2 regions of the Cupriavidus sp. SS-3 genome follow, and region 2 is predicted to be linked to the other one. Evidence: predicted binding sites of a transcription regulator. Region 2 holds the regulator's gene; the other holds the start of a gene.
The links. Region 2 encodes FliA, which starts transcription of late flagellar genes. Its sites were predicted from a motif close to CTAAAGTTTNNNNNNNNNNNGCCGNTA; they were not measured.
Positions count from the first base shown of each region.

Region 1 (3,408 bases), on a different contig from region 2:
TCTGCACCTGACTGTAGGCCGACAACTTGGTCTGGTAGCTCTTGGCCTGAGCGTTAATGGCGTCAAGCGGTGCCTGCTCGGCCTTCTGCAACTGGTCAAGCAAGTCGCTCAGGTTCAGGTTGGACCCGATGCCAATGGAAGAGATCGTTGCCATGTAATTGTCTCGTCTTCAACTGATGATCAAAGCTCACGCTGCCTGGTTGATGAACAATCCCTGCAGCCTGTCGATGGCGCGGGCGATGCGCAGTACCTCTTCGGTGGGCATCTGCCGGATCAACTCGCCGCTTTCCTTGTCGATCACCTTGGTAATGACACGGTGCGTGGCTTCATCGATCTCAAAGCGCAGGCCGATGGTGGTGGTCTTGAGCGCGTCCACGAGTTCGCCGATCGCGGCGCTTGTTTCCACCCTCTGGGGGACTTCCTCCTGGCTCCTGCCTGCGACCTGATCTTCGCGCTGCGTTGCCTGGCTGGCCATGGTCGCTGTGCTGGCCGGGGCTTCGGCTGGCATCCGGGTGACAATTGCAGTCACGGTCGGGGAAAGGGGCATCGAACGCTCCGTCCGGATTGGTGGGACTCGCTTGCTCTGAGTAACGCTTTGCAGGCAGTCGGACTGCCTGCAAAATGCTCTCGGACAAAAAGGCCGGGCCTTGCGGCCCAGCCTTCTTGGTCTTTCGCCTAGGCGATTAACGCAGCAGCGACAGCACGCCCTGGGTGGTCTGGTTGGCTTGCGCCAGGACCGACGTACCAGCCTGTTGCAGGATGTTCGCGCGGGTCATGTTCGACACTTCCGTTGCGTAGTCCGCGTCCTGGATACGCGAGCGCGACGAGGACAGGTTGGTCACGGTGGTGCCCAGGTTCGAGATGACGGAGTCAAAACGGTTCTGGACGGCACCCAGCGAGCTGCGCAGATCGTCAACTTGCTTCAGTGCGGCGTCGATCTTCTTCAGCGCATTGCCGGTCGGAACGCCGGTGAATTCGGCGGTGGCGGTAGCGCCGCTCAGGTTGATGGTACCGACAGCCACGTTGGCAGTGGGAGTCGCACCGCCGTCAGTGAGCGTACCGACGGGGGCGGCGAAACTCTTACCTTGGACGGTGACGTAGCCGGTGGCGTTCCCATTTGCGTCATTGGCAACGCGGATCAGTTGGTCTTGCAGCGTGACATCGGTGGTGATGCCATTGGCGGAGTCTTGGAATGCAACGTCGGCACCATTGAGCACGACAGCACCCGTGGTACGGTTGACCGAAGCTGCAAAGTAGTCGTCACCAGCCTTTACGACGAACATGCCGCTGTTCGCACCGGCAGCCGTCTTGACTTCGTGGAGCTCCAGATCCGCAGCCGCGAACGCCTTGCCAGTTGCGGTGTTGATCTTGGCAACTTCGCCGGCAGCAAAGCTGACGTTGAGCGAACCCGTGCCAGCCGCAGCGGCAACGGTGGTAACCTTGGGGCCAACATCCAGGGAATTCTTGGCAACCGAAAAGCCGCTCAGACCAAGGGTCGTCTTGTCGATCTGCTTCAGATCGATCGAGATGGTTTCGCCGTCATTGGCGCCAACCTGGACCGACAGTTTGTTGTTGCCGGCCAGAACCTTGACGCCGTTGAAATCCGTTTGTTGCGACGTACGGTCGATTTCCGACAGGCGCTGGTTGATTTCATCCTGAATCGACTTCAGGTCAGACGACGAGTTCGAGCCGGTGGCCGCCTGGACCGACAGTTCACGAATACGTTGCAGGTTATTGTTGATTTCGGTCAGCGCGCCTTCGGTGGTCTGCGCCAGCGAGATGCCGTCGTTGGCATTGCGCTGAGCTTGCGTCAGGCCCCGGATGTTCGAGGTGAAGCGGTTCGCAATCGCTTGACCAGCGGCGTCGTCCTTGGCGCTGTTGATGCGCAGGCCCGACGACAGGCGCTGGATCGCCGTGTTCAGCGACGATTGCGAGGCGTTCATGTTGTTCTGAGTCATCAGAGACAACGAATTGGTGTTAATGACTTGCGCCATGGTACGACTCCTATATGCAAAGTTTTGGGCATTCCGGCTAGTGCCGTAACGTTGGCGGCCTGCTTTGCAGGGCGTAGAGTGCCTCCGTTGCTTGGGTTATCGACCGGGCAAGGCAAAGGTTTAGAGTGATCTCCGCGATAGTTTCGCGGGGTGCCGGCAGGGCGGGGGAGGCGCCGTACCAAGACGGTCGGCAAAGGCGGGAAGGCGTTTGGAAGAGGCGCCGGCCTAGCGGCGCTTGCGCGTGCGCGGAATATAGAGCGGCACGAAATCCGGCGCGGCCGCCGTTTCCGGCGCGACACTTACCACCTCCGGCGCGCCGGCCGGCGTGACCAGGCAGATGGCGCGTTTGTAGACCACGGTGGGCTGGCTGTCGTCTGGCCGCCGGCCGAGCAGCAGCACGAAATCGTCGGCGGCCAGTACCAAGCCGTGCAGCCGGGCGCCGTTGGACAAGTGCACGATCACCGGGGACTGGGTAATGCGGTACGCGGTGAATTGCTGGGACTGCAGTTGCCGTCGGCTGGGTTGCTTGGGCCGGATTTCCTTCTTCTTCACAACGACTCCGGAAGAGCCCGCAAGGGTTCTGGCGGCTGATAACGGTCCGTTGGCCGGCGGCTTGGGGTGCGGCTCGGCCTGGGCGGCGGGGGAAACATCCGCTCTCGGTAACGGCGACCGGACTGGCCGCCTGGATTGCCTCGAGACCCGGCCCGGCATGCAGGCCCCGGATTGTCGTGCAATGGCCGGCGGTTGGCGCTGCCAGAAGAGAAGGGGAATACTTCAGGGGCGAGAGTAACAAAGTTTTACAAGCGTTGACGGACGGCACGCCGCTCGTGGTCTAGAGGCCACGCTCTATTAATTTGTTTGCTTTTGTCCTGCGATTTGAGGTAGCAAGCGGCGCTTATGCGGGCGTGAGACGGCGTGCCCCTGGCCGACAAGCCCAGGCGGGCATTGGGCTGGCAGGAAATTGCCAGCCTCTGCAAGAAGTAACCTGAAAGTGATTTCAGGGCAAAAATGCCAGAAACACGCGAAGGCGCGCGTTCGCGCTAGGGGAATCCCCTGATAGAAGCGGGATTTACACCTCATGTAAGCGCGTTTATATTCGTAACAAGAGCTGTTTGGCTCGAGCAGTCCTGGAAAGCCTACGAGCACCCCGCGCGTGGGCTTCTTTTTTTGCCCGCGTCGTTTGATTCGCGCTCTGCGGCGCTGTGGCCGGACGGTCGAATAACCCGACCGGCCGTTCGGAATGCCGAGCCACATTTAACGCCACTTCACCGGCTCCCGATTCGCTGAAATGCGGGGGAATCTGGCGCTATTTCCGTTTTGCTCTCCAAAATCGTTCGCTGATCGGCCCTGGTCGGCTGCAACGCAAGTCGTTCGCGGGCCTGTCCGGCACCCTCAACCCGTTCGAGCGTCCGCG
Region 1 covers NZ_JAYLVT010000001.1:353,752-357,159, forward strand. Annotated here, with positions in the region: gene fliD (flagellar filament capping protein FliD) at 1-154, opposite strand, end outside; gene U9J39_RS01575 (flagellar protein FlaG) at 188-547, opposite strand; gene U9J39_RS01580 (FliC/FljB family flagellin) at 684-1,994, opposite strand; gene U9J39_RS01585 (RNA chaperone Hfq) at 2,220-2,546, opposite strand; gene U9J39_RS01590 (oxygenase MpaB family protein) at 3,387-3,408, opposite strand, start outside.
Region 1: the regulator FliA is predicted to act here: its motif matches at 2,092-2,118, upstream of U9J39_RS01580 (FliC/FljB family flagellin).

Region 2 (3,408 bases):
CTGGCCGACCGTGCTACCGGCGAGCTGCTCGATACACGCTACCTGCTGTGCGATCCGGCGCTGGCGCAGGATGCCGCGCAGGTGGCCCGCTGGGCCTTGTGGACCGACGCGGCCGAGGCCGGCCTGCGCACGCTGCGCCACGCCATCGACCATTTCGCGCAGGACGCAGGGGATGCGCCCGATGCCGCCGCCGTGGCCGCACTGCAGCTGGGCTTGTCGGTGCTGCGCCTGGAACACGCGCCCACCGCGGCCGCGCCCGCGTTCCTGGCGCGCCTGGCCGGCCGTACGGTGCGCCCGGGCGTGCCGGTGCCGGGCACCGTGCTCAATGAAGGCATGGGCCGCATGCTGGCGCTGCTCGACGTGCTGGAAAACTATCCGGGCCGCGGCAACGCCGCGCCCGCTGCCGCCGCGGAGGCCCTGCAGTGAGCACCCTCGCCATGGACCAGGCCGCGAGCCTGCGCCGCATGCTGGCGCCGCGCACCACGCGCCGCATCGCCGTGCTCGCCAGCGAACGCGGCGCCGGCGCGACCACCGTGGCGCTGGGTTTGTCGCATGCGCTGGCGATGCAAGGCGAGCGCGTGCTGCTGGTCGACGAAGACGCCAACGCCCCTGCCACGCGCTGGTCCGGCGCCAGGCCGGCGGGCACGCTGGCTGACGTCCACGCGGGCCGGCTGTCGCTCGATGCGGCGGCGGGCGTGAGCCCGCAAGGCGTGCTGTCGGTACTGCCGGCGGGCCGGCCGGTGCCGGGCGCTGCCTTGGCGCAGGCGGCGACGAACGATTTCCGCAGCGTGCTGGTCGATGCCGCCCCCGACGCCGACGGCGCGCTGTCGACGCTTGCGGGCGATGCGCACAACGTGCTGGTGGTGATGCGCCCGGAGCTGGCATCGATCACCGCCGCCTACGCCTGCATCAAGCGGCTGCACCACCTGTATGCGTGGCGCCAGTTCCACCTGATCGTCAACCTGGCGGCCAGCGAAGCCACGGTGCAGGCCATCCTGCGCAACCTGGCGCGCACTGCCAGCCAGTACCTCGGCGTCGAAGTGCTGTGCGCGGGCTGGCTGCCGGCGGATCCGCTGGTGGCGCGCGCCGCGCAGCTGGGCCGCTGCGTGGTCGATGCCTTCCCGGCCGCGCCGGCCACCGCGGCCCTGCGCCGCAGCGCCGGCGGCATCGGCGCCTGGCCGTTGCGCGCGGATGCCGCCGCGCCAGCAGCCGCGCCCGCCATGGCCTGAGCCTGCCAGCCATGCCACCCGAAACCACCACAGCCTGAGCCAGCCGGCACGCCAAGGCGTACCGGTCCAGCCATCCAGCAGTCACGAGAATTGCACCATGTACACGATCCAGGGAAAGCTCGAACAGGCCGATGTGGTCAAGGCGCACGCCCAGCTGGTGCGCCGCATCGCGCTGCAGCTCGCCGCGCGGCTGCCCGCCAGCGTGCAGATCGACGACCTGATCCAGGCCGGCATGATCGGCCTGCTCGACGCCGCCAAGCGCTATGAAGACACCCACGGCGCGCGCTTCGAGACCTACGCCAGCCAGCGCATCCGCGGCGCCATGCTCGACGAGGTGCGCGCCAACGACTGGCAATCGCGCAGCCTGCGCCAGTTCACCCGCCGCATCGAACGCACCCAGCGCAACCTGGAACAGAAGCTCGGCCGCACGCCGATCGACTCCGAAGTGGCCGAGGCCATGGAGATGCCGCTGGACGAATACCAGCTGCTGCTCAACGAGGTCTATGGCTGCCAGCTGCTGCACTATGAAGACTTCGAGCGCTCCGGCGAAGAAGACTTTCTCGACCGCCACCTCGGCGGCAGCGACGACGGCAACCCGCTGACCGTGCTGATGGAAAGCGGCATGCGCGAGGCACTGGTCCGCGCCATCGAACGCCTGCCCGAGCGCGAGAAGCTGGTGCTGTCGCTGTGCTACGACCAGGAACTGAACCTGCGCGAAATCGGCGCCGTGCTCGAGGTGACCGAGTCGCGCGTATGCCAGATCCGCGGCCAGGCCATCAACCGGCTGCGCAGCCAGTTGCGCGGCCTGCTGTGATGCCCGGCAAGGCGCGCGCCGCGCGTGGCGCTTGCTGGCTGCTGGCCGCGGTATCGGCGTGCGCGTGGGCCGCGTTCGACGCCGGCACCCGCCACGCCTGGACCGGCTCGGTCAACGGCCCGGCCCTGCACGGCCGCGGCCAGCGCGCGGTATCGCCGCCAATCCTGCCCACCGGCGTATTGCCGCAATCGGAAGGGGTCATTACCTCGGTGCGCTGGCGCTACAGCTTCGCCAAGACGCCGCCGGCGGAACTGCAGGCCTACCTGTGCAATGCGCAACGCTGCGTGTTGCTGACGCAGGCCGAGGGCAAGACCGATGCGTTCTTCGGCGACGATGCCACCAAGGGGTTTGTGTTTGCGTTCCGGGTGCCGGGGCAGGGGAGCCTGGTGCCGGTGTTGCAGGGGCGGAGTAATGAGGTGGTGGTGGGGTTCAGGTAGGGATGAATGTTCCGTTTTTTCGTCACTTATCAACAAGTGACGAAAAAATGGAACATCAGGCGATCCAGGGAAAGCCGTGTGAAAGCGGGCAATGAAATATGATCTTCTCAAGAATTCATGCTCGACGAACACCGCTCAAGCATTGGAGAACATCGGCATCCTGGCACATGACCCACGCAACATACAGACGCCCATTACGCCCGCCGAGCTATTATTCGTGGTTAGCAAGTCCAACCGTGTCGTGGAAAGAAGGCTGTATCCAAAAGGTTGGAAGCATGGCGCGTCCACCAACTGGTAGACCATGAGGAAGATATTCATTACCTTGGGATTGCTTACGCTTATGGCCGGAGCGTACGTATTTGTCACGGGTCTGCGCATCAGTTTTACGCCAAGCGTGACCATTACTGCCGTTAAGCTCTACGCTACCGAAGAGGATGCCAGTGCGCAGAGCGAGAACTTCCAGATGTTGCCAATCAATACCAAGTGCTATCTAACCAAGGTCGGGAGCAAGCACAACACTATGCGCGTGCGCTGCGAAGAGCCGGCGGTTGAGGGTTGGATTTGGGACTTCCACCTATTTGAGCCACCGCTTTGAGCTGCGAATCATATCTGCCACCACGACGGTGGCGTGGTCCCGCGCACGATTTGTGTACTCCCTCTCCCGCTTGTGGGAGAGGTTAGGGGTGAGGGCGGGAATATCAACGAAGTGAAGGCCGTCGCTATTACCACCGCCGGCCCTCACCCCCGCCCCTCTCCCGCAAGCGGGAGAGGGGAGAAAACCTGCAGCGTCATCATTGCCTCGAGCTTTCCAATTCCCGCTTGTGTACTCCCTCTCCCGCTTGCGGGAGAGGGTTGGGGTGAGGGCGAGCGCATCAACGAAGTGAACGCGCACGCTATTGCCATTGCAGAAAGCGCACAGCAACCGAAC
Region 2 covers NZ_JAYLVT010000011.1:135,367-138,774, reverse strand. Annotated here, with positions in the region: gene flhF (flagellar biosynthesis protein FlhF) at 1-426, shown strand, start outside; gene U9J39_RS18275 (MinD/ParA family ATP-binding protein) at 438-1,229, shown strand; gene U9J39_RS18270 (RNA polymerase sigma factor FliA) at 1,327-2,043, shown strand; gene U9J39_RS18265 (flagellar protein FlhE) at 2,043-2,480, shown strand; gene U9J39_RS18260 (hypothetical protein) at 2,782-3,075, shown strand.